4 regions of the Thermosediminibacter oceani DSM 16646 genome follow, and region 3 is predicted to be linked to each of the others. Evidence: riboswitches for the same ligand, from Rfam matches in the RefSeq annotation. Region 3 holds a riboswitch; each other region holds the start of a gene.
What was found. A riboswitch is a leader RNA that binds a small molecule or an ion and turns the genes downstream of it on or off. The one in region 3 is predicted to bind cyclic di-GMP.
Positions count from the first base shown of each region.

Region 1: it holds a riboswitch for cyclic di-GMP, as region 3 does, so the genes downstream of both, TOCE_RS11160 (flavin reductase family protein) here and TOCE_RS08955 (sigma 54-interacting transcriptional regulator) in region 3, are expected to answer to the same signal.
Region 2: it holds a riboswitch for cyclic di-GMP, as region 3 does, so the genes downstream of both, TOCE_RS09700 (type II secretion system F family protein) here and TOCE_RS08955 (sigma 54-interacting transcriptional regulator) in region 3, are expected to answer to the same signal.
Region 4: it holds a riboswitch for cyclic di-GMP, as region 3 does, so the genes downstream of both, TOCE_RS02380 (chemotaxis protein CheW) here and TOCE_RS08955 (sigma 54-interacting transcriptional regulator) in region 3, are expected to answer to the same signal.

Region 1 covers NC_014377.1:2,211,895-2,219,489, reverse strand. Annotated here, with positions in the region: gene TOCE_RS11180 (hypothetical protein) at 1-170, shown strand, start outside; gene TOCE_RS11175 (hypothetical protein) at 167-1,081, shown strand; gene TOCE_RS11170 (molybdopterin-containing oxidoreductase family protein) at 1,112-3,106, shown strand; cyclic di-GMP riboswitch class I at 3,202-3,287, shown strand; gene TOCE_RS11160 (flavin reductase family protein) at 3,574-4,086, shown strand; gene TOCE_RS11155 (EamA family transporter) at 4,083-4,499, opposite strand; gene TOCE_RS11150 (GntR family transcriptional regulator) at 4,670-5,341, shown strand; gene TOCE_RS11145 (MerR family transcriptional regulator) at 5,366-5,713, opposite strand; gene glnA (type I glutamate--ammonia ligase) at 5,883-7,217, shown strand; gene pdxR (MocR-like pyridoxine biosynthesis transcription factor PdxR) at 7,214-7,595, opposite strand, start outside.
Region 2 covers NC_014377.1:1,930,004-1,937,598, reverse strand. Annotated here, with positions in the region: gene TOCE_RS09710 (GspE/PulE family protein) at 1-596, shown strand, start outside; gene TOCE_RS09705 (type IV pilus twitching motility protein PilT) at 621-1,649, shown strand; cyclic di-GMP riboswitch class I at 1,676-1,763, shown strand; gene TOCE_RS09700 (type II secretion system F family protein) at 1,829-3,043, shown strand; gene TOCE_RS09695 (type II secretion system protein GspG) at 3,139-3,654, shown strand; gene TOCE_RS09690 (prepilin peptidase) at 3,841-4,596, shown strand; gene TOCE_RS09685 (type IV pilus modification PilV family protein) at 4,693-5,121, shown strand; gene TOCE_RS09680 (prepilin-type N-terminal cleavage/methylation domain-containing protein) at 5,118-5,660, shown strand; gene TOCE_RS09675 (PilX N-terminal domain-containing pilus assembly protein) at 5,681-6,904, shown strand; gene pilM (type IV pilus biogenesis protein PilM) at 6,979-7,595, shown strand, end outside.
Region 3 covers NC_014377.1:1,781,229-1,788,823, forward strand. Annotated here, with positions in the region: gene TOCE_RS08945 (S8 family serine peptidase) at 1-1,714, opposite strand, end outside; gene TOCE_RS08950 (hypothetical protein) at 2,063-2,734, shown strand; gene TOCE_RS08955 (sigma 54-interacting transcriptional regulator) at 2,806-3,894, opposite strand; cyclic di-GMP riboswitch class I at 3,991-4,079, opposite strand; gene TOCE_RS08960 (D-2-hydroxyacid dehydrogenase) at 4,183-5,133, opposite strand; gene TOCE_RS08965 (metallophosphoesterase family protein) at 5,159-5,632, opposite strand; gene TOCE_RS08970 (XTP/dITP diphosphatase) at 5,649-6,245, opposite strand; gene rph (ribonuclease PH) at 6,220-6,978, opposite strand; gene TOCE_RS08980 (GerMN domain-containing protein) at 7,005-7,595, opposite strand, start outside.
Region 4 covers NC_014377.1:467,847-475,441, reverse strand. Annotated here, with positions in the region: gene TOCE_RS02400 (sensor domain-containing diguanylate cyclase/phosphohydrolase) at 1-1,310, opposite strand, end outside; gene TOCE_RS02395 (protein-glutamate methylesterase/protein-glutamine glutaminase) at 1,297-2,337, opposite strand; gene TOCE_RS02390 (bacteriohemerythrin) at 2,538-2,942, opposite strand; cyclic di-GMP riboswitch class I at 3,218-3,311, shown strand; gene TOCE_RS02380 (chemotaxis protein CheW) at 3,415-3,891, shown strand; gene TOCE_RS02375 (methyl-accepting chemotaxis protein) at 3,869-5,878, shown strand; gene TOCE_RS02370 (methyl-accepting chemotaxis protein) at 5,928-7,571, opposite strand; gene TOCE_RS02365 (ornithine cyclodeaminase family protein) at 7,593-7,595, opposite strand, start outside.

The DNA.
Region 1 (7,595 bases), 430 kb from region 3:
GCCTGGCGGTTCTGGATAGGATAATTTTCCCGCTCATCGAATGGCGGATGCGCAGCTACTTTTACACGGGGCTGGTTTCTTTCATATTGATTTTCGCCGGAATAAAGTTGATAACGACTGGTGGCGCGGGATTAAAAACTAAAGAAAAAGGGGGAGATTCGGAGCCGTGAGAAAGTGGAAGGTAGGTTCCATATCATTGGGCACACTACTGGTAGCCGCGGGGGTGACTCTGCTTGCGTCCGAGATCTTCGGCAGGGACGCTGCGTTCAATGCCGTCAAATGGTGGCCGCTGGTGCCGATAGTGCTGGGAGCGGAAGTGCTCCTGTACTCCTTTTTGAATAAGGGGGAACCGGTAGATTTCGACTTTTTCAGCATACTGGTAATCTGCTTCGCAGGACTTTTCACCCTGGGCCTTTACGGTCTGTGGGAGACGGGGATTATTCCGGCCATTAATCAGACGATATCGTCCCAAAATTTTGTCCTGGCGGCGGAGCCGGAAAAGATGCAAATCGACGGTACAGTTGCTAAAATAATAATAGAAGGTCCGGCCTGCGAACTAACCCTCCGACCGGTCAGCGAAAAGGCTGTCACGGTTTTCGGGTCCGCCAGCGTGGTGGCGGATTCCAGGGAGAGGGCCGAAGAACTTTTATCGGCCAGCGATGTAGTCTTTGACAGGTCCGGCGAAATCCTCCGGATCTCCTTCGACACTCCTCGCCGGCACAAAAGCTTCGGATTTTACGCCGAAATGACCAGTTATACCCTCCACGTGCCTGAAAATATAGATGTGGAAGTGATTAACCGCGGTTCGCTAAAGATTCGGCTCGACAAAATCAACAGCAACTGGCTGATAGAAAACTCCGGGCATGTGGATGTAATTGTTAAAGACAGCGCCGATGTGAAAGTAAAGGCCATGGTCGATAGTAAATATTTGTTGGGGGGTAATACGGACTGGAAGGTGATTGGCGAAAGCGAAAAAGATACGTTCCTGCAGAAAAGCCTTTTCGGAGAAGTAATATTCGGGAAGGGCGAGCATACGGTAAACGTCATCGGCGGGAAAGTGACCGTAAACAGTGTCGAGTGAGGTTCAAAATAATACAGGGGGAATGCAAAAATGAAAGTTTACCGCACTGCGTGCCCGCGGGACTGCATCGACTGCTGCTCCCTCCTGGCTTACGTGGATGAAAACGGAAGGCTGACCGGGGTTAAGGGAGACCCGGACCATCCGGTTACCCGGGGTTACCTCTGTCCCAAGGGAAATTCCTACGTGGAATTGGTCTACCACCCGGAGCGGCTCCGTTATCCCCTTATGAAAAAGAACGGTGAATTCAAGCGGGTAACCTGGGATGAAGCCCTGAATTTCATAGCCGCGAGGCTTACCGAGGTCGTGGATACATACGGCCCTCTGGCAGTGCTTCACTACCACTACAGCGGGTCGGAAGTCACAACAAAACACCTTGACACCAGGTTTTTCAACGCCCTGGGCGGTATTACCAGGGTCTCGGGAGACTTATGCTTGAGCGCCGGCCTGGTTGCACAGATTTACGACTTCGGAGGTCTTTTACAAAACAGCATAGAAGACCTGCCCAACGCCAGAGGCTGCGTCCTCTGGGGCAGAAACGTGAAATCAACGAATGTCCACTCCATGCCCTTTATTTTGGAGTGCAGGGAAAGGGGAGGGAAGATCGCCGTAGTAAACCCGCTCACCACCGGAATGGAGGGCATGGCCGAACTGGTGATAAGTCCGAAGCCGGGTACCGATGCAGCCCTGGCCCTGGGGGCGTGCCGGTACCTCGTAGAATGGGGTAAAATCGACCGCGAATTCATAGAAAAATACACTTATGGGTTTGAAGAATTCCGGAGGACCCTGGAAAACTACCCGCTCGGGAGGGTTTCGGAGATCACCGGGGTGGATGTTGATGATATAGTGCGCCTTGCTCTTTTCTACGCGGAAAATACCCCCGTCACCACCCTGCTCGGATTTGGACTGCAGAGGTACAGGGGAGGCGGCAACGCCGTAAGAGCTGTCGACGCCCTGGCGGCAGTTACGGGCAACATCGGAAAGCCGGGGGCCGGGGTATCCTACTGTATCGATACATACTGGTACGTAGGAAGTTTCGTGAAGGGAGCGGCACCGGTCGGGACCGGGCGGCTCATGGACCTGTCCAGCATGGCCCGCGGAATTTTGAAGGCCCAGGACCCGCCCGTTAAAATAGCGTTCATAACAAACGCAAACCCCGTCGTAAACGTGCCGGACACGGCCATGACGAGAAAGGCCCTGAACAATATCGAAACCGTTGTCGTTATAGACATGTTCATGACAGACACGGCAAAAGAGGCCGACGTGGTGCTGCCGTGCACCACCTTTTTCGAGGAGGAAAACGTCAAGGTAAGCTCCTGGAGCCCCTGGATTTTTTACTGCCCCAAAGTCATCGAGCCCGTCGGGGAGGCAAGGCCCGACGAGGAGATCTTCATTGAGCTTGCAAGGAGAATCGGACTTGAGGATTTCCCCTGGAAGAGCCGGGAGGAATTTTTGGAATACGCCACCGGGGCTTTTGGAAAATTCGGGGTGGACCTTTCCGTTCTAAGAGAAAAGGGGCATATAAAAAACTCCTTCGTGCCGGATGTGGCCTGGCAGGATAAAAAATTCCGCACGCCGTCGGGCAAATTCGAATTTTATTCAGAAAAAGCCCTGGCCGAAGGCCAGCCTCCCACGGCCACCTACGTGGCTCCTGCTTGCGAGGACGACGGCTACCCGTACCACTTCATAACCCCCCATTCCCGGTACCGTATACACTCTCAATTCCAAGTGGCCGAATATATTAGAAAATTAAATCCCTTTCCAAAAGTGTATATCAGTGCCGAAGAGGGGATCCGGCTGGGATTAAAAGAAGGGCAGGAAGTAGAAATTTACAACGACATGGGTAGCATAAGAGCCAGGGTGTATTTCGAACGCGGCATGAGAAAGGACACCGTCAGTCTGGAGTCGGGCTGGAACGTGGAAAGCGGTGCATGTCCCAATTTCCTCATACCTTCCCGCACCACCGAAATGGGGGCGTGCGCTGCGCTATACGATGTTAAGGTGGGCATAAGGGCCGTAAGCCCTTAACAAGTGATCAGAAAGGTGCTAAAGGCTTTTTGGTTGAACAATTCATTATTGACAAAATATAAAATATATGGGATAATTAACCTGAAATGAACAAGTATACCAAAGTGCAAACCAGCCGAAAAGCTGGAGTGCCAAGCTGCGGATATAAAGCTTTTAATGCTATGGTAGCCGGGCTGCCGATGGTGCTTTTAAAGCAAATCCACATCCCCCTTCGGCAGCTCGGGGATTTTTTGTCTTTCGAGGGAAATTCAATATATGGGCCGACCCGACATGATTTCCAGTCGGGTTTTTATATGCCCGATGACAAAGATCGGCTATGTGATAACTTAAAACAGTAACACCGTAAACCGCAACGTATTATTTGTATTATTTTCAAAAAAATGCTACAATCTATATAGAAAGCCCGCATTAAGCTTTTGCGGGGGCGTTATTAAATCAAAACTTGAATTTACTGGAGGGAATGAGCTGTGTATAAAGACGTTCGTATCGAAGAAGTAGCCGAAAAAGTCCTGGAACAGCTGAAAAAGGGCGCTTTTTTGACCGTAAAAAGCGGCGACACGATAAACACAATGACGATTGCCTGGGGGACCCTTGGCTACGTGTGGCACAGGCCGGTTTTCATGGCAATGGTCAGGCCTTCCAGATATACCTTCGACCTAATAGAAAAGGCCTCGAGTTTCACCGTCAGTTTTCCCCTGAACGATCGGATGAAGGACGCACTGAAAATATGCGGCACCAAATCGGGAAGAGACGTAGACAAGTTCAAGGAATGCGGCCTTTCACTCCTGCCGGGCAAGACGGTGGACACCCCGGTAATAGACGGGTGCGATATACACTTTGAATGCGGCATCATTTACAAATCTCCCCTTCACCCCGAGCAGATTCCGGCCGAGGTAAAGGCATTATACTACGGCACCGGGGATTATCACGTCCTGTATTTTGGGGAGATACTGGCTGTCAGGATGAGGGATGAGGACTAACCCCTTATCAATATAATTCCCAGAATGACCAGCAGGGTGCCGAAAAATTTTTTAAGCGTCAGGCTCTCGCGCAGGAAGAGAAAGGCCAGAGCAACCGTGACCAGCGGAAAAGCAGAACTTATGGGGACGACCTTTGAAGCTTCGCTGTACTTGAGGGCGTAATAATAGGCCAGCTGTCCGAGCAATGATGCCATTAAACCCTCCCCGGCGATAAAGAGGAAGGATCTAGTTTCTATTGAGAGGTTTTTAAAACTGCCCGAAAGCAAACCGGTAGCGAGCAGGACGGCGCTTATCGTAAAGGAACGCAGCGACAGGGCCAGGAAGGGCGGCAGCTTTGCAAGACCCATTTTGCCCAGAATTGGTGCGGCTCCCCAGAATAAAGCCGTGAGTAGAGCAAATATATAGGATTTCATGTCGTATCCTCCTTATAGATATGTTCATGGGATGTTTATGTGCCGGCACGACCGCCAGCACATGCCTTTATAATTATACCATTTTGGGCCCTGGAAAATCCCTGCTTTCAAAATCAAAAAACCTATAGTAAAATAAACATAGAAGGCGTGGAGCGAGGAGGGCAAATTTTATGTTCAGCCAAACCCAGGAAGGGGGGTCTTCCCTCCGAAACAAAATATACCAGCACCTGAAAAACGCCATTCTCAACGGTGTGTATAAGCCCGGTGAAAGCCTTATAGAGTTGAAGATAGCTAGGGAACTGGGCGTGAGCCGCACGCCGGTGAGGGAGGCTATAAGGCAGCTGGAGCTGGAAGGGCTGGTATCGAGCATCCCTAACAAGGGGGTAATAGTTGAGGGTATTACCGAACAGGACGTGGAAGACATATACACTATTAGAAAAATGATCGAGGGACTGGCTGCCCGGTGGGCCGCTGAAAAGATAACCCCGGAGCAGCTCAAAGAACTTAAGGACGTGCTTGACCTTATGGAATTTTACACGGGAAAAGGAGAAATAGATAAAGTTTCGGAACTGGATACCCGGTTCCACGACATCATCTTTAGAGCGTGCAAGAGCAGGCCCCTGGAATCGGTTCTCACCAATTTTCACCATTTTATCCAAAGAGCCCGGCTGGTATCCATCAAAAGCAGCGGCAGGGCGCCGATTTCGCTGGAAGAGCATAAAGAAATTTACAACGCTTTGGCGGTGCGAGACCCCAATGCGGCGGAAAAAGCCATGATAAGACACGTAGAAAAGGCAAAGTCTAACCTTCACCCTTATCTGGCAGGTCATAAGGTTTATTAAATCCTTGCAAAAAAAGCAAGGATTTTATTTTTCTTCCAGCAGCTTCATCAACACTGCCCTGTTGGAAACTGGGTAAAGTGAAGAGAGCTTCACTTGGGCGGGATTAATGTCGGAAAGGGAAATTTCCTCCAGCTTCTGCTCGAAGACCAGGATTTTCTCCTTTATGGTTTTGAGGTCAAAACCGCTGTCCTTCATCTGCTTTATCCGGATGAGCCTTATTACATCGTTTTCCGTGTAACGCCTCTGCCCGCCGCTGGTGCGAACCGGATTGACGAGCCCCATGCTCTCGTAGTACCTGATCTGCCTGGCGGAGAGCCCCGTCTTTTTCTCAACGGTGCCTATCGGGTAAAGTCCCTTTTCCGCAGAAGCCATGGATTTTACCTCCCCATTTTTAACGTTATTCTAACAAAAACTAATACAACAGTCAACGGTCATGTAAGGTTTTTTTGGATAAATACGAAAAACCTTACAAACATTTGACATGGACATTCCGGCTGTGGTACTATTTCAGTAAAATAAAGAACGCGGAGGAGGAGCTTTAATGCCGAAATACACCAAGAGCGATATCCTGAGAAAAGCCCAGGAGCTGGATGTCAAGTTTGTGCGCCTTCAGTTTACCGACATCCTTGGTATAATTAAGAACGTGACTATTACCGTAGAGCGGCTGGAGGAAGCTCTTGACGGAAAGATCATGTTCGATGGTTCTTCCATAGAAGGATTTACCAGGATTCAGGAGTCAGACATGTACCTGATGCCCGATTACGACACCTTCACCATACTGCCCTGGAAGCCCAGGAAAGGCGCTGAAGCCAGGCTCATGTGCGACATCTATACTCACGACGGCGAACCCTTCATCGGCTGCCCCAGGGGGATATTAAAGAAAGTGTGCGAGGAAGCCAGGGAAATGGGTTACGAATTTTTAGTGGGCCCTGAGCCGGAGTTCTTCCTCTTCGAGATGGATGAAGACGGCAAACCCACGATAAAGACCAACGATAAAGGCAGTTACTTCGACCTTTCGCCGGTGGACCTGGGCGAAAATGCCCGAAGGGACATAACGCTGGCCCTGGAGGAAATGGGATTTGAGGTGGAGGCATCCCATCACGAAGTGGCGCCGGGGCAGCACGAGATCGACTTTAAATACGCACCGGCACTGAGGACCGCCGATAACATAGTCACCTTCAAGTTCGTCACCAAGGCCATTGCCATGGAACACGGGCTTTACGCCACCTTCATGCCGAAGCCCATATTCGGCGAAAACGGTTCGGGCATGCACCTGAACATGTCGCTGTTTAAAGACGGAGTAAACGCTTTCTACGATGAGAGCAACAAAGAAACCGGCCTTTCGGAAGTGGCCATGTACTTCATCGGAGGCATACTGCACCACGTAAAGGGTTTCACTGCGGTTACCAATCCGACGGTGAATTCCTACAAGCGGCTGGTCCCCGGATACGAGGCACCCGTGTACATCTCCTGGTCCAGCAAAAACCGGAGTGCTCTCGTCAGGATACCGGCAGCCCGGGGAATCGCCACCCGAATAGAGCTCAGGAGTCCGGACCCGGCGGCCAACCCGTATCTGGCGCTGGCCGTAATTCTGGCGGCGGGCCTTGATGGCATTAAGAACAGGATTGACCCAGGTCCCCAGACCTTCGACAATATTTACGAGATGACGCCGGCTGAAAGGATGGCGGCGGGGATAGAAGACCTGCCCGGCAGCCTGAAGGAAGCGCTGGAGTATCTGTCAAAGGATGAAGTGATCAAGGCAGCCCTCGGCCCCCACGTATACGAGCATTTCGTTAAGGCCAAACTTATCGAATGGGATACCTACAGGACCCAGGTTCACCAGTGGGAATTGGATCAGTATCTAGGTATATTTTAAAGCAGCGGCTGGTATCTGTTATTCCTGACGGAGTACACGCCGAATTCTTCTAGCATCTCGCTGACGATCCCGGAAAGCAGTTTTATGCCTTCTTCTAATTTGTCCGCCGGCACTTGAGCTATGCTGAGTCTGAAGCAGGGCGATGGCAGACGGTCGGGGTAAAAAAAGTCCCCGGCCGTTATGATGAGCCCTCTTCTGAGAGCCTTACTGTAGAGGTTCATCGAATAGTATCCGTCGGGAAGTGTAGCCCAGAAAAACAGCCCTCCCTGCGGCTCGGTCCAGGATATCCCGGGGTGCATGTGTTTTTTCAGGGCTTGCCTCATGAGGTCCCACTTTTCCCGGAAAAGGCCTCTTAGCTTTTTCATGTGTTCGCAAAAA
Region 2 (7,595 bases), 150 kb from region 3:
ACCCCAAAGTAGGCCTGGATTTTGCAGCGGGCTTGAGGGCTATTTTGCGCCAGGACCCGGATATTATAATGGTAGGGGAGATTCGCGACAGGGAGACGGCTGATATAGCCGTCCGGGCGGCTACAACGGGCCACCTCGTTTTCAGCACGCTGCACACCAACGACGCGGCCGGGGCGGTGACAAGGCTGCTGGACATGGGTGTGGAGCCGTTTCTCGTAAATTCTTCCCTGATCGGTGTGGTGGCCCAGCGTCTTGTCCGCCTCATCTGCCCGCAGTGCCGCGAGCCCTACGAACCGGCGCCCGGCGATGCGGCCTACGCCTTCCTCGGGGAAAACATAGACAAAAAGTTTTACCGGGGCCGCGGCTGCCGGCAGTGCAATTACACAGGATACCAGGGCAGGACTGCTATCCAGGAAATCCTGGTGATGACCGATGAAATTCGCTCTCTCGTGGCTGCCAAAGCACCCGTTACGGAAATAAAAAAGGCTGCCGTCGCCGGCGGAATGGTTACCTTGCGGGAAGACGGACTTTTAAAGGCCGGCCAGGGATTAACCACAGTGGAAGAAGTGATTCGCGTGTCCATGGGCGAATTTTAGCGCAGAGGTCAGGTGATAGTTTTGATGCATTTGCGGGAAATACTGGGAGAAGCCATAAAAAAAGGGGCATCGGATATACATCTGACGGTGGGTTTACCGCCGGTCTTCCGGCATCACGGACGGCTCGAACCTCAGGGGCAGTGGCCTCCTTTGACTGCTTCTGATACTGAAGCACTGGCAAGGGAGATTTTGGGTGAACGGTGGGAAGAATTTATTGAGCGAAAGGAACTGGACCTGGCCTACTCGGCAGCGGGATTGGGGCGTTTTCGGGTAAATATTTTTCACCAGCGCGGAAGTATAGGGGCTGCCTTACGCCTGGTTGGCGATGTTATTCACAGCCTTGACGAGTTGGGGCTACCCCCGGTGGTAGGCGAGCTGGCCGATCAGCCCCACGGCCTGGTCCTGGTTACCGGGCCTACCGGCAGCGGTAAGACCACGACTCTGGCGGCCATGATCGACCGGATTAACGAGCGGCGCAGCTGTCACATAATTACGCTGGAGGACCCCATAGAGTACCTGCATACGCATAAAAGGAGTATCGTGAACCAGCGGGAAATCGGAAGTGACTCTCCTTCCTTTGCGAGCGCTTTAAGGGCTGCCCTGCGCCAGGACCCCGACGTTATTCTGGTGGGCGAGATGCGGGACCTGGAGACGGTAGCCACGGCAATTACTGCGGCGGAAACCGGGCACCTGGTGCTGGCTACCCTTCATACCGGCAGTGCTGTCCAGAGCATTGACCGGATTATAGACGTTTTTCCTCCGCACCAGCAGAACCAGATCAGAATCCAGCTTTCGGATACTCTGGCCGGAGTCATTACCCAGCAACTGCTGCCCCGGGCTGACGGCAAAGGACGGGTGGTGGCTGTGGAAGTTTTGATTGCTACCCCTGCTGTGCGCAATCTTATAAGGGAAGGGAAAACCCACCAGATCGTTTCTTTGATGCAGACGGGCGGCCGATTCGGAATGCAGACCATGGAAATGTCGCTCAGGCAATTGCGTGAAAAGGGATTAATTCACCCGGATTTATATCAATTGAAGAAGGATTTTGGATAATTTTGCCGAATTAAATTTATAAAAATCCCTGTAAAGGGCAAACCCGGTGAAAGCCGGGGGCGCAAAGCTACGGGCCTAAGGGTAATAAAGCCTATCGGCCGCCGGGCTGCCGGGGGACGGTATGAATCGTTCTTCCAAAGCAGCCCGGTGCGTCTTTTTGGGACAGTGTAGGTGGAGATATGGCGATTTACAGTTATCGTGCGCGCGACGCTTTTGGTCAACCGGTGGTCGGTACTGTAGAAGCGGAAAATGAGGCGGCTGTCGTCCGGCTTTTAAGGGATAAGGGTTTATTTATCGTGGAAGTTCGCCCCGGGCGGGAACGGTTTGCGATAAATTCAGGACGACTTTTACGCCGCGTTGGAAAACAGGATCTTGCGGTTTTCTGCCGGCAACTGGCCACCATGCTCGGAGCGGGACTTCCGATCGTCCCGGCTCTCCAAATCCTGGCCATGCAGGCTGAAAATAAAATATTGCGCAGGAACATTGAAGAGATTGTGAGAAGCCTTGAAGGAGGTGAGACTTTTCACGAAGCGCTGGCCCGGTTGCAGGTTTTTCCTCCGATAATGGTGCATGCAATAGAGGCGGCTGAGCTGGGAGGGTCCCTCGATGAGGCCCTCGAGGAGTTGGCTGCCCACCTGGAACGGGAGCATGAGCTTCAGGAGAAGGTCAAGTCCGCCCTTACGTATCCGGCTTTAGTCGTATCGGTGGCTTTGGCGGTTTTGATCGTTTTGCTGGTCTTCGTTCTCCCGGCTTTTCAAAACATGCTGAACGCCTTGGGGGTGCCATTGCCCCTCCCGACCCGGATTGTGATGGGCGTAAGCAGAGCTCTCCGGCGGGGATGGCCTATCCTGATCTTTGCGGCAGGTATTCTGGCTTATGTGGCTTACGGGGTCCTCAAAACAGATAACGCCAGATACCGCCTGGACGGTATTTTGCTGAAACTGCCGGTATTTGGCCCGCTCCACAAGAAGGCGGTCCTTTCCCGCTTCAGCCGTAGCCTGGGCACGCTCCTTAGAAGCGGGGTTCCGATTCTCCAGGCTATGGATGTAGTACGGCGAACGGTGGGAAACCGGGTAGTAGCTGAAGCCATAGCTAGGGCACAGGAAAGTGTCAGGGATGGTAAGGGCATTGCGGACCCGCTGAAGGAGAGCGGTATTTTCCCTCCGATGATCATCGGAATGATCGCCGTAGGCGAAGAAACCGGTGCCCTTGATTTCCTTCTGGCGAAAATCAGCGAATTGTGCGACCGTGAAGTGAAAGAAGCCGTCAGCCGCCTGTCTGCTCTGATAGAGCCTTTATTGATCGCCATGCTGGGCGGTGCGGTGGGATTTATTGTGATTTCCATATTGCTGCCCTACTTCCAGATACTTGGGAATATAGGAAATATAGGATAATATATAATTTTGCAAGGGGGGTTGAAATCGGCGGAAAACCGGTAAAGTAATCTGAACCATTTTATAAAACAAATTGATGGGGGGCGTTGTTTCTTATGATGAAATGCTTTCGGAAAAAAGTAAAAGACCAGCGGGGCTTTACCCTGGTAGAGCTATTGGTAGTCATAGCCATCATTGCTATCCTGGCTGCCGTAGTTCTTCCAAATGCCTTCAATGCTATCGAGAGGAGCAAAGTTGTAGCGGCTGAGGCAGATTATAAGTCGATTAAAACGGCAGTGTTGAATTTTTATGCGGATACTGGAAAATGGCCGCAAAGTGATGATTACTCTTACCTTGTTGATAAGCCTGATGATAATAGTTATCCTGGATGGAACGGGCCATACCTGGATCGCTGGCCAAACAAGAACCCGTGGGGCGGGACGTATACTTACAAAAATGATAGCGCGGTAAACTGGGATGGCCAGGGAAGTGGAGATTCTGCTAGGTATCTAGAAGTTGATTATGTTCCGGACAATCTTTACGACAGATTAAGGGCTGACCTGGGCGGAAATATGGTTATGAAAGACAGCCAAACCAGCAATGTAGTATATATTTTAATTTCCAAAGATTAACTTCGCAGTCAATTATATTTTAATCTCAAATTAAGTTATGCTGGCATTGATGGTGCCCACCAAGCAGCAACTGCCGGAACTTGCTGTATATCATGTTTCAGCAAACAAGAGGTAATCGATTGGACCTACATAGCACCCTGTAATATTACTAAGTAAATAGAAAGAAAGTCTATAAAGGTGAAAATTATGTTTTTCATGGTAGGGTTTTTCTTCTTACTCGGCCTTTTCACCGGCAGTTTCCTCAATGTCGTCATCTACCGCCTGCCGCGGGGAGAGACGGTGGTTTGGGGGCGATCCCGTTGTCCGGCCTGCGAGCACGTGCTGGCCTGGTGCGATCTCGTGCCGGTGGCAAGTTACCTCGCCCTGCGGGGGAGGTGCCGCTACTGCGGGGCGCGAATTTCCCCGCGGTATCCTGTAGTGGAATTGTTGACAGGCGCGGTGTTTGCCGCGCTGTTTTATCGTTATGGACCGGTGCCGGCCCTGGTCAAGTATCTTTTTCTCGGCGCCGTCTTAATAGCGGCTGCCTTCATCGACCTGGAACACTACCTTATTCCGGACCGCCTTGTACTGGCCGGCTTTGCGGCCGCCATCGTTCTGGGGTTTGCGGCCAGGGATGTGGGGGTCTGGTCGTCCCTGGCGGGAAGCGCGGCGGGAGCAGGATTTTTATTTGCTATTGTCGTATTTAGTAAAGGCGGAATGGGTTGCGGTGACGTAAAGCTGGCCGCGGTAGCGGGTCTTTTTATAGGTTGGCCGCTGGCGGCTCTGGCTCTGTTTCTCGCGGTGATTACCGGGGGCCTGGTAGCTGCCGTTCTCCTGCTTTTCAGGCTGAAAGGGCCGAAGGATGCCATTCCCTTTGGCCCCTTTATTGCAGCGGGCACGCTTGCTGCGGCACTCTGGGGTTCACATATTATTGACTGGTACAAGCAGGTTTTTCTGTTCTAGTCAGAGCGGTGACGTGTTTTGGTATATCAATAGGGCACATGAGGCCAGGGAGGCTGGGGGAGAAACGCCTTTATTGCTTAAGGAGGGTATGGGAAAGTGATTTGGGCGCCAAAAGTTAAGGGGAAAACAAGTCAGCAGGATAACCCGAATAACGGCGGTTTTACCCTGGTGGAGGTGTTAATAGCCACCCTGGTTCTCGTCGCTGCTATTGTTCCCCTTATGAACGCCTTTATACACGGTGCGCGATGGACGGCCGAGTCGCGAGACCTAATAACGGCCTTAAATCTGGCCCAAGGTAAGCTGGAGGAACTGAAGAACAAACCTTATGCAAGCCTTGAGGCTGGGGAACCCACCGACCCCGATCAACCGCCGCGTCCCTTTACCGGTTATCCGGAATATACTTACCGGATTAGCGTCTTTGAAAACGATAAAAAAAACTTGAAAACGATAACGATAAAAATTTACGATGCCGCGACCAGCCGGGAAATCCTCTCCCTGACCATGGACAGGGGTGACTGGAGATGACGGGCAGGCGCACGAAGGAATGCGGTTTTACCCTGGTCGAGGCCGTCGTGGCAGTTTCCATCTTCAGCCTGGTGGTGGGGGCGGCGCTGGCCCTATACCAGCAGGCCGTTCTGTCCTGGCATAAGGATGAGGCGAGAGTCGATGTTCAAGAAAATCTGCGCATCGCCTTGGAAAGGATGAGCGGGGAAATAAGGTCCGCCAGGGGGCTGGTCGAAGCCGGGGAATCATGGATACGTTTGGCTGTAATGGAACCTGGGGGAGATTCGGATAATAGTACGAAGAACGTAAGTTATTACTTGGATTCCCGCGAAAAACGATTGATTCGGGAAATAGACGGGAAAAAAGAGCCGGTGGCTGAGTATGTAACAGATTTTCAGCTGGCTTACTACGACGAAAAAGACGAGGATGAATTGCAATTTCCATTGTCCGATGAGGACCACAAAAACATTCGCCGGGTTAAGATCACTCTCACCGGGAAAAAGGGTAACGGGCCTGAGGTCAAGATGACTACTTCCGTCAAGATCAGGGCCCTTAACTGAGGGGGTGCCGGGGTTTGCACATGAATATAAAGGAGAGCCAGGGCGCGGAACGGGGACAGGCCCTCGTCCTGGTCATGCTTGTGCTGATGGTGGTGGTCATACTCGGCAGTGCCACTGTAACTTTGACTGCCAGCCATAGGCAGGCAGCCGCCCGGCAGCGAAACCGCCTGCAGGCATACTACGCAGCCGATGCCGGTGTGGAGAGGGCCCTGGTTATGATTAGGCAAAACCCGGGAGTTGTGAATCAGATTCCTCCTGGGGGCTCTTTGACTTTGATTTCGAATGAACCTTATCCCGAACCTTCTGCCGGCGGCAGCATTGAGAAAGTGACCGTCGAAGAAATCGAGGAAGAATCCGGTACCGTTGTGAAGATAACTTCCGTGGGAACTTTTAATAAGGCGCGCGAGACTTTGACCGTAAAGGTGCGCATCAATACCTCCGGCAGCCCGGCGGAATTGCTTAAAGGTGTCAGCCTCTTACCGGAAGATCAGAATTCTGATATTAATTTGTTAAAACATATTTCGATCATAGGTTCACAAGAACCAAAACCGGTAATTTATGTTAACGGCAACCTAAATATTGGTGACAAATCGACAATTGAAAATTTTAATATTTACGCTTCTGGTAAAATCACTATTAATAAAGATGCAGAACTGAATAACTGTCAAATCACCGAATATCACCAAGCAATTCCGGATTTTCCAGATTTGAGAGAAGATTGGTACCGACAACAAGCTGAGATGACTGGCAAATATTTTGGGCAAGATACAACTTTTCCTATAAATGACCCGGGAAAAGAGAAGGGTGGAAAGAGCGAAGATACTACCGAATATAGCGGTATCTATTTTGTGAATGGAAATGTTAAAATTTCAGGTAGGTATAGCGGACAGGCGGTTATCGTAACTAGCGGTAATATCGATGTTACCGACGACCTGAAGGCTAACACCCCTGATGAAGACCTGTTGGTTTTGATTTCCTTAGGTGGTCAGGTAAATATAAATAAAAAAGGTTCGGACTCTATCATAGACGCCTTAATAATAGCCAACGGTAAATTATTTTGTGATAATAAAGTAGTACTAAATGGGGGAGTTTTGGTGCGACTAATAGAAAACACAAATAAACTGACAATATACTCCAACCCTGTACTGATCGATAGCCATCCTGAATTAATCGGGTTGGCTTTTGGCGGGGGCAGCGGTGGCGGGCCTACAAGCATTGAAATTGAAAGCTGGAGCGAGCAATAGGTCTTCTAAAGCTTTGGATCAACCGCGCGATTGTTGAAAGAGTGATCATAATATTTTAAATTGGGGGTCAAGAAGTGCACTGGCTTAGCTTGAGGCGGCAAAAAGGATTGCTGGGAGTGGATCTGGGGACTGCCCGGATCAAAGTGGCGGTGGTGAGGGGAGACCGCCTCCTGGCTAAAGGGGCGGTTCCTGCTCCTGCCGGAGGATGGGATAATATAACGGAAATGATAGCCGCCCTGGCCGAAGCGGTACAGCAAACGGGCTGGCGGGGCCGGAGAGCGGTGGCCGCCGTTAGCGGCGAGCGGGTGGTTGTGCGATACCTGCGCCTTCCGCGCATGCCGGAAAAGGACTTGCGGGCCGGGTTACAGTATGAGGCGGAGCGCTATCTTCCCGTGGGGACGGAGGATATGGTGCTGGATTTCGCCATACTGGATAGGGAGCCGGAAGGCCATCCCGGCCAGATGCTGGTCCTGCTGGCGGCAACGCCCAGAGAACAGGTAATCCAGTATCATCACCTTTTTAAGGAAGCCGGTCTTGAGCTGGAAGCATTGGACCTGATACCCGCAGCCCTGTGCCGCGCCCTGGGAACCACCGGTGAAGAAAAGGAATCCATCATACTGGACATAGGTGAGCAGTGGAGCCATGTTGTGCTGGCGCGCGGGAGCCGGCTTCTTTTCAGCAGGACAGTCAG
Region 3 (7,595 bases):
AGCTGACATTGAACCAGTAGTTTCCGGAGCCTCTATACGAGTAAACCCTCAGTTTGTATGTGCCGGTTTTGGTAGGCGTGTAGCGAATCTGTTCCTGCCTCGCGGTTCCCGTGGAACTGGCGACCAGGGTATCGTTCGGATCGTAGAGGTATATATCGAAATCTATCGAGGAGGTGTGATTCGGCATTACGAAGGTGATTCCGATGGGCTTTGTAGTATCGGTCACGTCGAATTGCCACCAGTCGGTATTGCCCGTGCCGGACAGGCTGTCCTGAATGAAGGAGAACCCTATGCCGTCGGAGAAGCTGCCGGCAAATCCGCCTGCCTGTTTAATGCAGTTGTACGAGAGGTTTATGCCGTAGCCGAAATCGATGTCCTTGCCCGAGGGCCCGAAGTCTTTCACATTGGCGCTGGAGTAAAGGATGTTCTTAACCTGGGAATCAGTAAGCGCATAGTTGGCATCCAGCATCAACGCTATAACACCGGATATGAAGGGCGTCGCCATGGACGTACCGCTGTAGGTCACGTAACCGCTGGTGGTACCCGCCCTGGCTGCGGTGATATTGCTGCCCGGAGCGGTTATATCCGGTTTTATGCGATTGTCGGCCGTAGGTCCCCTGCTGGAAAATTCGGACAGCACCCATCCCCTTTCACCCGGGTCGTAGAGGGAGCCCACGGTTATAGCATTCGCCGCTGCGGCAGGTGAACCTATGGTGTACCTGGCCGGCCCCTCATTGCCCGCAGCAACCACCATTATTATGCCGTTGTTCACCGCGTTGTTTACCGCCTGCGACAGACTGTCAGTTCCGTCGGAAGAGCCCGCTGCCCCGAGGCTCATGTTGCCTATGCGTATGCCGTAGGTATTCTTGTTCTGGATCATCCACTCGATGCCCGAAATTATCCCGCTGATCGTGCCGGACCCGGCGGAATTCAGGACCTTTATTCCTACCAGAGCCGCCCCCGGAGCCACGCCTTTATAAGCCGGGTTCCCCTCGCCGGTACCCGCAGCGATGCTGGCCACATGGGTGCCGTGGCCATTGTCATCGTAGGGAGTAGTCCTTCCGTTGATTACATCGTACCACCCTATTACCTTTCCGCCATCCAGGTCTACGTGGCCTGCGTCTATGCCTGTGTCGAGGACCGCTATTACCACATCGTTTTTGGAATACGAAGTCTTGTTGCCGTCCCTATCTCCGTCGACGCCAAAATCACTTCTGGCCGCCTGAACTCCCGTCCACTGCGTAGCGGTGTTTATAAACGCCTTTACTTCCCGGTCCATATCGATTCTTTCGACCATCGGGTTCTTCGACAGGGCTCTTATCTGCTCCGGTGTCATCATCGCCGAAAAGCCCTTCAATGCCTTCTCCCACTGGGCTTTTCTCTCAATGACACCGATGTGCGTCTCCAGATCCTTCAGAACCTTTTCCGACGGGTTTTCCTTCAATCTGACTACTACGGGTACCTTTTCATCCCCTTGAGCCTCGATCAATCCGTCGAGGTCATCCGCTATCTTATTCTCGTCCCGATCCCCGATAAATGGCAAATCGTCGATTTTTTCAGCGGCCAGTTGCTTTTGGGCCACCTCTTCCCGGCCGATGGCTTCCACCGGCTCCCCGGGAACTACACCTCCCGGCTGAGCGGCGCCAAGTCCCGGTATCAATATGTTCAGGAAAAGCGCCGCGATGAGTATGACCGGGATGTACCTCTTCTTCATACAGGACACCTCCCTAAAGATTTTTTTACGACGGCGCCGTCTGAAATTATGTATATGCAACAAACGTACCAATCCAAAAGGGCTCTTTTATTGGTAATTATGGATATAAAATGGGAAAACGGGATGATTGTATCCCGTTTTTAGCGTCCCGTTTTCCCATTAGCTTAAAAAAAAATATATGCATGTTCAAAGGAAAAGCGGCCTGTTATTACGTGCTAAGTGAACTCCCAGTCATTCATGTTTATACCCCCACATAACTTTACAGTTATGAAGATTATTCTGTCGTTTTTTATATTCTGAAAATAATATTATAATAATATTAGACTATTCAGAGAAAGGATAGATTTTATGAGTAGAAAAATCGGCATAATTTGTACCGTACTGGGAATCTTTATTTTGCTTGCCGGTTTTTCATTAAGAAGTTTTATTTACCATACGGAGTTTATATTGAAAAATGATTTAAATCGCAGGTTCGTTTCGTTTTTATATGATAACGGCTTATTAGATAATAATAATATTTCTGAAAGCGATATAGGCCATCCCTATTTTGCAAAAGACGTTTTGTTTATTTCCAATACAAAGAATAAATTGCGCGGGGTTCACCTTCATCCTAATAATCATTTAGTGGAACGCACAAGTGGAATAACAATAGAATTAGAAAACAATATTTTTATTGAGTTTTTTGCTGATGAACAGTACGAACAAGAGATAAGAGACATTTTGGCAAAATTCGATCCCAAAAACTATCCGGTTAACCCTGAAGCTATAAAGCTGGCTTTGTTAAAAAATGCATGTGCTAATTTCGGGCAAATTCTAGCGTTTATCGAACATCACGGATTCTTAGGACTACCGGGACTATTCATTGAAGGATTTAATTCCGCCGTCAGGATACCTGTAGTTCCATTAATATACAAAAGCCCGGCGATGCAAAAATTCTTCCAATCGCTAATCCTGCCCGTAATTGGATTTATAATGACCGCGATAGGCTCCTTCAAGCTTGTCAAAAACCATTTCTCGTAGTTTCAGGACGTTCATCCTGAACATTGTGGTGCAATCGCGATGGACAAACAGGGAGAGGGCAGGGAAGCCCTTTACATCCCTTCTTCCCATTTTCCGCCGTTCTCGACCATTTCAAGCAACGCTTTTCCCTTTCCCGTCAGTACGGCGCCTTTAGCTCCTATTTTCAATTCAATCAGGCCGTCCCGCTCCATCTGTTTCATCATTCTCCTTATAATACCCTCTCCCAAATTCCAGTTCTCTCTCTTGGCCATTTCAGCCAGAGCCCTCCGGCCGATGCCGTCGTTCTCTTTTATTTTCTTCATGATCCATATCATTGCTTCCCTTTTTTCCTTTACACTCAGATCGCTTGCAGCGCTCAATATCCCGGAGATCATGTGTGATGGCAAATCCTCGATGGCGATCCTGGTCGTCTCATCCTTTACGCTAACCAGGTACTCCACCAGATTTACAAGTTCCCTCACATTCCCCGGCCACTCGTACGAAAGCAGGTAATCAAGGGTATCTTCTTCAAAAAAATCCCATGCATTCGTAATCCTTCCATCGGTATACCTTTTCAGATAAAATCCCAGTAATACCAAAATGTCCTCTTTCCTTTCCCTCAGCGGTGGGACATACAGCGGTAGAACGCTCAGCCTGTAATAAAGATCCTGCCTGAAAGAGCCCTCCTTAACTTTTTTCCAGAGATCTTTGTTCGTAGCAGCTATAACCCTCACGTCCAACTGTATTGCCTTAAGCCCTCCGACCCTGATTATTCTCTTCTCCTGTAGGACTCTTAAAAGCCTCACCTGAAAATCCTGCGGCGCATCGCCTATTTCGTCAAGAAAAATTGTGCCGCCATCGGCCTCCTCGAACAGGCCGGGTTTTCCCCCTTTCTTAGCCCCGGTAAACGCACCCTCTTCGTAGCCGAAAAGTTCGCTTTCAAGCAGATTACTTGGTAATGCGGCAAAATTCACAGGTACGAAAGGACCATCCTTTCTCCTGGAAGCATTGTGTATAGCCTGAGCGAAAAGTTCCTTTCCGGTGCCGCTTTCCCCGTAAATAAGCACCGTTGAATCGCTTGATGCTATTTTCTTTGCCGCTTCTATTGCCTTTTTTATCGCACGGCTTTGACCAACTATGTCCTCGAATTCGTAAACTGCCGTAAGCCCATCTTTTCTCACCTGCGCACCTCCAAATTCCGATTAAACTTAAAACAAAACTACCTCTGCCGGACACTGGAAAGGTAGTCTTTTACAATCCTATAATCTATTTTAAACCCCGGCAGCCCGGCTGCTATGAAGAGCTTGTCTCTTCGTAGGCCCGTGGCTTTGCGTCCCTACCTTTCGACGGTTTGCCCTTGACGGAAATAATTTTATTTTACATATTTTTACTATTCTTCATATTTATGCCATTTCCTGCTTTTTATGTAATCAAAATTAAAGCCCGGTTTTATCAAACCGGGCATATTATCAGTATCCCCTGTCCAGGTCGACGACATTTATCAATCGCTCATTCTTCAGGTATCTTTCCAGGTTTTCGTTCACCACTTTCATGGCTCTTTCCATGTAACGGTCGGAGCTGCCTGCTATGTGTGGAGTTATTATGACGTTGGGCATTCCCCACAAAGGACTTTCCGGCGGCAGGGGCTCTTCCTCAAATACATCTAAGGCCGCTCCCGCTATCCAGCCTTCTTTCAGTGCCTTTATAAGAGCACTCTCGTCAACCACGGCGCCCCGGGCTATGTTTATGAAATAAGCTGTAGGCTTCATGGCTCTGAAGTGTTCTTCTCTAAACAGGTGACGGGTCTCGACAGTAAGAGGGACAGCGCACACCACGAAATCGGACTTCGACAGGAGTTCTTTCAGAGAACTGCTGCCGTACATCTCATCGTAATCTCCTTTTATCCTGCCGCTCCTGCGAAGGCCGATCACTTTCATGCCGAAAGCCTTTCCCAGCCTTGCTATCTCGCTGCCGATATTACCGGTCCCCACTATTCCCAAAGTCTTTTCGAATAGCTCCGTAGTATTTACTTTTTTATTCCAAATCTTATTTTTCTGCTGTTCGTAAAACCGGTTCAGCCCTCTGGCAAACATGAGCATGTAGCCGAACACCAGCTCCGAAATTGGCACTTTATGAATTCCGCTGGTATTGGTTACAATTATGCCCTTTTCCTTGACCAGATCAAAGGGCAAGCGTTCAACACCGGCGCTCAGCGACTGGATCCATTTTAGCCGTTCGGCAGCCTCAACAAGCTGCCTTTCAAAGTTGAATCCCCAGTCCACGTAAACTTCAGCGTCTTTTATCTCTTTTATTTTTTCCTCGGGGTTTTCGCTTATGACTATGTTCCAGTCGGGGGCGACTTCGCGCGTTTTTATGAGGTGCTTTTCGGAAACCTTGGCCCCGAATAAGATTTTCCCCATAAGCTCAAACCCTCCCTCGCTTTTTTCAAAGCTCCTTTATGGAGCTTTTTATATCCTCGTCCCGTATCTCAAGCACACCGAAAGTCCTTCCCGTGCCACACCTTGGAAGGGCAAGACTGCCGGGGTTGAAAATCAGGACATTTCCCACGCGCGTATTTTCCGGACAGTGGGTATGACCGAAAACCACCGCATCGGCAGAAAGGTCCTTTGCCCTGGCCAATAGCCTTTCATACCCGTGTTTTACACGATACGCATGGCCGTGGGTGAGAAGTATCTTTTTACCTTCCAATTGGATCAGCCTCTCACCCGGATAGTCGGAACCGGTGTCGCAGTTGCCTGACACCCCGTAAACCCTGTAATTATACGCTTCCCTGATGTAATCAGCGTCGGCCGATATGTCTCCTGCATGCAAGATCAAATCCACAGGTTCCACAACTTTCATGGCTTTATCTATAAAATGTAGAAAACCGTGCGTATCGCTAAATACTCCGATTCTCAAATGTCGCCCCTCCGCTTCAACCTCTGGTGCATTGAAGTATGTGCTTTCTGATTTTTTCTGTGGCCCTCGCCCGGTGGCTCACGGCGTTTTTCTCCTCAGGGGTGGCCTCAGCTAGGGTTTTCCCCAGCTCGGGTACAAAAAAAACAGGATCGTACCCAAATCCCATGGTACCTCTGGGCTCAAAGGTAATAAGCCCTTTCAAGTAACCGTACTCCACAAAAACCCTTCCGTCGGGTAATGCAAAGCACAGGCAGCAAACAAATCTCGCCTGCCTTTTTTCCCAGGGAACGCCCTTGAGCTCGTTCAGCAGCTTATTTATATTGTCTACGTCGCCGGCTCCGGGACCTGCAAACCTGGCTGTATGCACTCCGGGCCTGCCTCCCAGAGCGGCCACTTCAAGACCTGAATCATCGCCAAGGGACGCGATACCGGTCAGCTCTAAGACTTTTTTCGCTTTCATGACCGCATTTTCTTCAAAAGTGCTGCCGCTTTCCTCAACTTCGATCCCCGGAAAGTCTAAAAGTGAAATTATATTCAAGGGTATATCGGAAAGCATTTCTTTAAATTCTTTTAGTTTACCTCTATTCTTAGTTGCTATTACCAGATCCATCATTTTTTCCAACCTCGTCGACTACGTCGCTTAAAACTTGTTTTTGGATGGAAATCAGCTCAAAAACACCTTTTTGGGCCAGATCCAGCATATCGTTCAGATCCTGGCGGGTGAAAGGAAAAGCTTCTCCGGTACCCTGGACCTCTACAAGTTGCCCCTTGTCGGTCATCACCACATTCATATCAACCTGGGCTCTGCAGTCCTCCTCAAAATTCAGGTCCAGCAACTTTTCGCCGTCGACAATGCCCACACTTACTGCAGCCACAAAACTGTTAACCGGAATAACTTCAATGATTCCGTTGTCCTTTAAATACTTGAAAGCATCCACCAGGGCTACAAAGGCACCGGTGATAGCCGCCGTACGGGTACCCCCATCGGCCTGGATTACATCGCAGTCCAGCCATACGGTCCTCTCACCCAAAGCTGCAAGATCAACCACAGATCTCATGGCCCTACCGATCAACCTCTGGATTTCCATGGTCCTCCCGCTGGGCTTCAAGCTTTCCCTGATATTCCGAATTTCCGTGGCCCTTGGGAGCATGGAGTATTCGGCCGTTACCCATCCCTGCCCTTTACCTCTCAAGAAAGGCGGTACTTTTTCGTCGACGGTTGCGGTACATATTACCTTTGTATCACCCGCTTCAATAAGAACAGACCCTTCGGCGTATTTATTGAAGCGGCGTATAATGTTTACAGGTCTTATCTCGTCGAATTCTCTGCCGTCAGCTCTCGCCAAAAAATACCATCCTCTCTAAAACTATATCATATATTGGCGGGGTTTATATACGCCGGTTTCAAAATGGGCGTATCCAGAATGGTACCTTCGGGCAAAACCCCGCTTTTACCCTCCACCTGAATGGTTACCTTCTCCACTCCGGGAAATTCCGAAAGAGTCAGCACTACGGTATTTACCAGCGCCTGTTCGGTGTCAACACCGCCACCATAGCCCTCGATCTCTTTGGAAAAATTGACAATCGCCTCATTCTCCTTCAGGCTGACATCAAGCACCTTTGTGTCGGCGGGTATGACCGAACTCAAACCCATTCCCTGCACCGGTCCTTTGATGAGTTCTTCCAGTGCTGTTTTCATGAGGTTATCGCTCTTTTTCACCATTCGCGTAACCGGCACGTAATAGGTAAAATTTCCGTCGCTGCTGCTTCCTCTGAAATACAGCATCACAGGAACCATATTATTACCCTCAGCTGCGGCACCCGGTTCCAGATTGATCTTTTCACGCTGGAGTTCGTCTTTCAAAATCGTACCGTTAGGGCATTTTTTTAAAGGTTTACCTTCTACCATTAATTGGACTTTCTGGACCGAGGGAAATTCCGTTAGGGTATATACTACAGCCTT
Region 4 (7,595 bases), 970 kb from region 3:
GCTTCATAAGCGTCTATTATGGCAAAGACCCGGGACAGGAACGGTATTTCCTTTCCCCGCAGCTTAAAGGGGTAGCCGCTGCCGTCGTAATGTTCATGATGGCTCAGGATTAGGTCCGCAATCCCGGAAATCGACGGCACGGAAATGGCTATCCTGTAGCCGGCGACGCAATGCTTTTGCAATATTTCCCTCTCTTCCCAGGTCATCCTCCCTTTTTTAACCAGGTTCGGCGGAAGGCTTATCTCTCCTACGTCGTGATAGCGGCATAGCAGTAAAAACTTTTCCATATCCTCCGGCGGAAGATCGAGCTTTTTCCCAAAGGCCTCGGCGAGCCTTATAAGCCTTTCTATACGTTCTTCCCGTGCACGATTGCGCTCCTGGAGCTTCCTGGTTATAATGCGAGCTATGGCATTTTTGGCAGACCGCCTCTTCAGCAGCTTGTTTGTATACATATTGCAGCGTGCTTCGTTGAACACTTTGTAAATGTCCTGAAAGCCGTGGTGCTTTACCGAGTAGCCAAAAGATGCCGACAGGTGCAGATCTTCATTTTTCGAATTAAAATTTTCGATCTTCGCCATGATTCTCTTTATGAAGGAATCAACGATCTTTTCATCGCAACCCCTCATTATAATGCCGAATTCGTCGCCGCCTATCCGTGCCACCACGTCCTTTTCCCGGCAGCTGCTCTTTAGGATGTCGGCAAAGGCCTTGAGCAGTTTATCCCCGGCTTCACTGCCCAGCACATCGGTTATGAGTTTCAGTCCGTCCAGGTCGTACACTATTACGGCCGCCGGCAGCTCGTCGGTTCGGCGGAGTTTTTTCAATTCTTTTCGGAACATCCACCGGTTGTAAAGGCCGGTGAGCTCATCGTATATGTTCAGTCTCAACTGAACCTGCTTTCTTTTGGTTTCTGTGATGTTTATATGGCAAATGGCCGCCGCGACCGGATCCCAATCGATCCTGGATACCACCATCAGGTACCACCGGTCCTCGCTCTCCGAGCGGCAGGGGTATTCCAGGTAAAACCCTTCGCTTTTTCCCTCCAGGACCTCCCTTATCCCCTCCCGGGCAGCCCTTGCCACCTCCGAATCCGTATGTTCATTTCGAACGGCGTTTTCCAGTACTTCTAAATAATTGACTCCGGGACCCACCGTGCCAACGTTGTCAATACCATTCTTTAGGGCAAACTCCTCCCATCTTTTGTTCACCAGCAGAATTTCCCCGCTTTCTCCTATGACGCACAGGTTGACGTTAATCGAATCTAACAAGGTTTTTAAAAAATCGACTGTAACCCCGTCACTCTTTTGCATTTAACCTCCTCACTCCTGTCAGTTCGGTTATTTTTGCCGGTATCTCGTAACTCGGGAGGATAAACTCTGCCCCTCCTCTTTCAATTGCCGCCCGGGGCATTCCGAATATTACCGCTGTCTCTTTTGACTCGGCAATCGTCCTGCCACCGGCTTTTCTTATTCTTACCATCGCCCCGGCTCCGTCATCGCCCATGCCTGTCATCAGAACCCCTATGGTATTTTCCCGGAAAATGGTGAGGACCGAATCCATCGTGACATCCGCCGAAGGCATGAATCTGTATTTCGGGGTATCGGTCACCACCAGCCGGAAGCCATTTCTTTCGCTTGAAAGAAGCATATTGTAGCCCCCCTTGCCCACATAGCAGGTGCCGGGTTTTACTTCCATGCCGTCCTCGGCTTCCACCACCTTCAAAGCACAACGCTCATCAAGCCTCCTCGCTAAAGGGCCTGTGAACCCCGGAGGCATGTGCTGCACCAGGAAGATGGCTGCATTTATATCGGGGGGAATGAAAGGGAGAACGTGCATTATGTTCCTGGGGCCCCCGGTGGAAATCCCGATGACCACGGCTTTCATTTCTGAAGTGAAATGTATGCCGGGCGCCGGCGGATTTACCGGTCTTTCCCGGATATCCCGGGCGTTATAGCCGGCCTTCACTTTGGCTATTATTTCATCCGCGAATTCCTTTATGTCGGGCGATATGCTCCCTCCGGGCTTTGCCACGAAGTCAAAGGCGCCGAGCTCCAGAGCCTTGATGGTCACGCTGGCGCCTTCCCGGGTCAGGGACGAAAGCATCAAAACATTGCCCAGTTTTTTTTCACGGATCTTTTTTAAAGCAGAAAGCCCGTCCATCTCCGGCATATTAACGTCCAGCGTAATGACGTCGGGTTTTAGCCTTTCGGCTTTCTCGACGGCTTCCCTGCCGTTTCCGGCGGTATCCACTACCTTTATTTCGGGGTCCTTTTCCAGCAGGTCCTTTATAATGAGCCTCATCAGCGCAGAATCATCCGCTACCAAAACCCTTATCACGACGAACACCTCATGGATTTCACCCCGTCCCATAGTCGGTAGTCCCTTTAATGCCTCACTATACTGTATAATATACTACTCGATAATATAATAATACCATTTAATGCAATGTTTTCCAATTACCTCATTGATTTTTTATTATTAAAAAATTTTAAGTTGGGGGTTACCAGCCCCAAATTGGCTCAGCTAGCTATCTTACTTCAAATCTTATTCTTCAAAAACGCTCCCAGCGCTTTATCCGTCTTTTTGATGTGATTTATAAGCCAATCGATGAGGAAATGGTTTATTTTTACCACCAGGTCCACCGTAGGGCCGTTCTGCTCCATTCTTTGCTTTATTTCTTTGAATTCCGCTACAAAGCCGTCATGCTGCTTTTTATGTGCCTGGTAGCCGGGAAAATCGTTTTCCCGCATGTATTTTTCTTCGGCGCCGAAGTGCATGACGATGTATTCACCTAGAAAATCAATGGCCTTTACGGCCTCTTCCCTACCTTTCCCTTTCGAGCAGGCCAAAAGCAGGTCGTTCACCCTTTTGAAAAGCTCCTTGTGTTGTTCGTCGATCAGACTTACTCCTGTGGAAAGGTCCTCCGTCCACATTACCGCCATAAAATATCCCTCCCATCTTTGTCACGATATATATTCTCCAAATAAATCCTTAATCCTGCTCCGGCGGGACCTTTTTCAACTTTCCAGCGGTTCTCCCAATTCGAAGAGGAATTCCCGTTTTGGTGAAAAAGATTTCCGGCGCAAGCCGCAACCTTTGCCGCTATAAGTTGTATTGTAAATACGATTTTTCTGATATGGAAAAATATAGCTTGACTATGTAAAAGTAAAAAATGTAAAATATTAGTAGTTATTTTTTGCGTAATTCGACATATACCGCCGATAAAAGGCAAACCTGTCGAAAGGCAGGGGCGCAAAGCCATGGGCCTACGGCTCCATTGATGATGGAGCTACGGCTGCCAGGTTGCCGGCTCATTGAAAGGCCATCGGCCAAGGAAAGGTTCCAACCAGGGCAGCCAAATCTTTGATTACATTTTGAAGGCTGCTTTTTTTATTACAGGAAAGGAGGGAGAGCTTGAGACAAGTAGTAGTTTTCGGCCTCGGAAAGGAACTTTACGGCATAGACATTTTCGATCTGCAGGAAATCATCAGAATGATGGAAATAACGCATATCCCCAGAGCCCCTCATTTTATCGAAGGGGTAATAAACTTAAGGGGGAGAATCATTCCCGTGATAGACCTCAAAAAGAGGTTCGGCCTTGCCGACGGTGAAATAACAAGAGACTCCAGGATCATTGTGGTAAATATCGATGAAACCACGGCGGGGCTCATAGTGGATTATGTCACCGAAGTAGCGGCACTGGAAGAGGAAGACCTGGAAAAACCTCCAGAGGCCTTGACCATCGATGCCCGCTTCATCCATGGGCTGGCAAAGATGGGAGATAATATAGTAATACTTATTAAAACGAGTGAAATACTCAATGTGGCAGAAAAAGACCAGCTAAAAAATTTCTCGAAGGAGGATACATATGAAAAAGCTGAAGGGAATTAAAATAAGTGGTGGAATAAGGACAAGGTTGACCGTTCTGTTCCTTCTTATATCCCTCGTACCCCTTATAGTCTTGAGCTTCTTCAACTACAGCACCTCAAAAAACAACTTGACCCATGCAGCCGACCGGGAACTACTCGGAAAGGCCGTATCCGCGGCCAGCGTTATCGACCTCTGGGTCAGCGAAAGAATGGAGATATTGGAAACCCTCGCGGAAAATCCCGTAATTAAGAGCGGTAACTTAGAAAGTTTAATCCCCATATTAAAAACGGTACAGCCTGCAGCACCGGACGTCCAGCTCCTCTGGTACGCCACGCCTGACGGCAAAGTTTACTCGTACCTGAACGACGACATCACCAAGCCAATCACCGATATCAACGACCGGCAGTATTTCAAGGAAATAATGTCTACGGGCAAAACCACCGTATCGGAACTCGTCATCGATAAGGTAACCGGTGACAAAATTCTGGTCATAGTGGCCCCCGTGAAAGGTCAGGGCGGTATAACCGGCATAGTAGGTGCCGATGTAAACGCGAACGCCCTTATCAACATCATAAACTCGGTAAAATACGGTACCACAGGGTATGCCTTCCTGGTGGACAAAATGGGCACCACCATAGCCCATCCGGACGAAAAGATGGTTATGAACATGAACATAACAAAGACCGAGTCCGAGTCGTTGAACAGGGTCGGGGAACGCATGATAAAGGGCGAAGAAGCCACCGTAAGGTATGAATACAGCGGAGAATACAAACTTGCCGCCTTCTCCCCGGTTAAGAACACCGGATGGTCCTTATGCGTCACCGCCTCGTCGGACGAAGTATACGCGGGACTGAAAAGCTTTTTCTGGTCCACCATCACCCTGATCCTGGTCGTGACGGTTATCGTCATCGCTGCAGCCGTCGTTTTCAGCCGGCAGTTATCTTCGCCCATACTTAAGCTCACGGCGGTGGCCGATACCCTGGCAACGGGGGACCTCCGGGTAGAAGTACCCGAGGGATTTTTCGGCGAACTCGGAACCCTCGGCAGCTCTCTCAAGAAAATGCTCGAAAATACTAAAACAGTTCTCGGCTTCATGGGCACCGCCATTGCCAACCTGGAAAAGGCTATAAGGGAGATATCGCAGGGAGCTCAGGATACCGCCCAGGCTGCCGAACAGGTAGCCGAGACCGTTAGCCAGATTTCGGCCGGAGCCCAGGATATGGCCCAGAATACAGGGAATATATCTGCGGCAGTCGAGGATACCACCACAATGATGCAGGCTTTAGTGGAAAACCTGGAGTCCATTACACAGAACACTATGGATACGGTGAAGAGAACCGAGCAGGGCGAAAAGATCATGAAAGAGCTCTCCCAAAAATTAGAGCTCACCACCACCAAGGCAGAAAATATTAAGTCCGCCATGACCAGCCTCATAGAACAGGCGAAAGAGATAGCGGGCATTACCGACGTAATAACGGGCATAGCCGAGCAGACCAACCTCCTGGCTCTCAACGCCGCCATCGAGGCAGCCAGGGCCGGTGAGGCCGGCAGGGGATTCGCGGTGGTGGCCGAGGAGATCAGGAAGCTGGCCGAACAGTCCAGCCAGCAGGCGAGCCAGATAACAAAAATAGTTAAACAGGTCACGGAGAATATTAACCTTTCGAATACGGCTACCGAAGAAGCGGTGGTTCTCATTGAAGAGCAGGCGATCATAGGCGGCGAAACCATGAATCATTTCGCGGAAATATCGGCAGGTGCAAGGCGTGTTGCCGACCTTCTGAGTGATATCGAGAAAAAGGCCAGGAGCGTCAGCGAACACAGCAGGAAAATAAGCGAAGAGGTATCTAACGCCGCCGCAATATCGGAGGAGAACGCGGCTTCTTCCCAGGAGATAGCCGCATCGGCCCAGGAGATGAGTTCGGCAGCCCAGACCATAAGCGCCAGCACCACGGAACTCATCAACCTTGTGGAAAAACTCAAAGAAGCTAGCGCAAAGTTTATCCTGTAAAGTAAAACGCACCTGCTTTCCCGAGTGGAAAGCAGGTGCGTTTTTATCATCAAAGGAGATTTAAAGTCTTATTCAGGTTCACATCGGCGCCGATCACGCCGACCACGCTGCCTTCTTCGTTTCTAACCGGCACCGATATGGTAACCGTCATGCGGTTTGCCGATATATCGATGTAGGGTTTAGATATGAATTCGTTTCCCCGGACGGCTTCCTGAAACCACGGCCTGAAAGCCAAGTTTTTTACCGGGATGTCACTGGTTACGTAGATAATGTCGCCTTTTTCGTCGAGGGTGATTAACTCAAGTATTTCCGGCGTTTCCCGCTTTACCTTTTCAAATTCACGTTTCAGGACTTCCACATCCCTGTTTACGACGAAGTCCTTCCCGGCCAGAAGGGAAAGCTGCTGTTTTATGGCGGATAACTTTACTCTTGCGCTTTCAGGTATCCTGTAGTTCCGGGTATACGCTTCGGATATTTCCATGAGTTCGGAAGACATGGTTGACAGCCTGCCGGTTTCCTCCGATATAGCTCCGAGCAGATTTTTCTGTTCCTGGCTGGATGCCGCTATTTCCTGCACCCCTGCCGCAGTCTCCTCGGAAACGGCCGCCATTTTCTCCGCCGCCTCGGAAACCTTGACGACCTTTTCTACCTGTTCCCCAGCCATTCTGTTTATGCGCTCGATGGAAACTTCAAAACTTTTTATTGCCGATACTATATCGTCAAAGGCGGTCATGGACTCGTTGCCTTTTTCTATGTTCTCATTTACCACTTCGAGATTCTTTTCCACCTGTAACGCCGTTTCCCGGGCCTCCTTCTGGATCCTCTCCGACAATTCCTTTATCTCTTCTGCAGCTTTCGCCGACTGTTCCGCCAGCTTCCTCACTTCACCGGCTACCACCGCAAAACCGCGCCCCTGTTCCCCGGCTCTTGCCGCTTCTATGGCAGCGTTGAGCGCCAGCAAATTGGTCTGGTCGGCAATATCGGTGATAACTTTTACAAAACCGTTGATCATGGTTGTCAGATTTTCCAGGTCCCTCATCTTGGAAGCAGAAAGGGAGCTTGTCTGAGACGACAGGCTCAGGTTACTGATGAGGCCTTCCAGTACCCCCCTCGTCTCCCTCACCCTCTCGACCATGGCCTTTATACCCTCTTCCCCTTCCCTGGCCTCCCCGGCTATTTTTTCCGCCAGGGCTGAAAGCGTATTGATGTTATTCGACGTCTCCTGAGCGGCTTCGGCCTGCTCTCCCGCCCCCAGAGCTATTTCTTCTATGGATGCGGATATCTGGTGGGCGGCATGGCTTATCTGGTCCATGCTGTCTTCAAACTTACCGGAAAAGTATTTGATTTCCTCGGCAGTCCTCTGCATTCTGCCCATTAGTGTGAACACGTGCTCGAAAGCCTTTAAGACGGGCTCTACGAGAAAATCAAAAAGTCCCCCGTTCCGGTGCAGTTTTTCAAAGGACGGTATTTCACCGCGGGAAAATTCACTAATTACTTCGGCCAGTATACGAAGCTTAATAAAAGCCGAATTTATGACGAAGTAGTTTATGAAAAGTACGAGTCCGGTAACAGCTAGGATAGGTACAAGATGTACCCGCAAGGAGATACCGGCTGCCAGGTATGCCGCTAATAATAATATTGCAGGCAGGAGAGAGATAGGGAGAACGAGCTTTAATATAACCTTTTTCTTCATAGCTTCAATCCCTCCGTAAAGCTA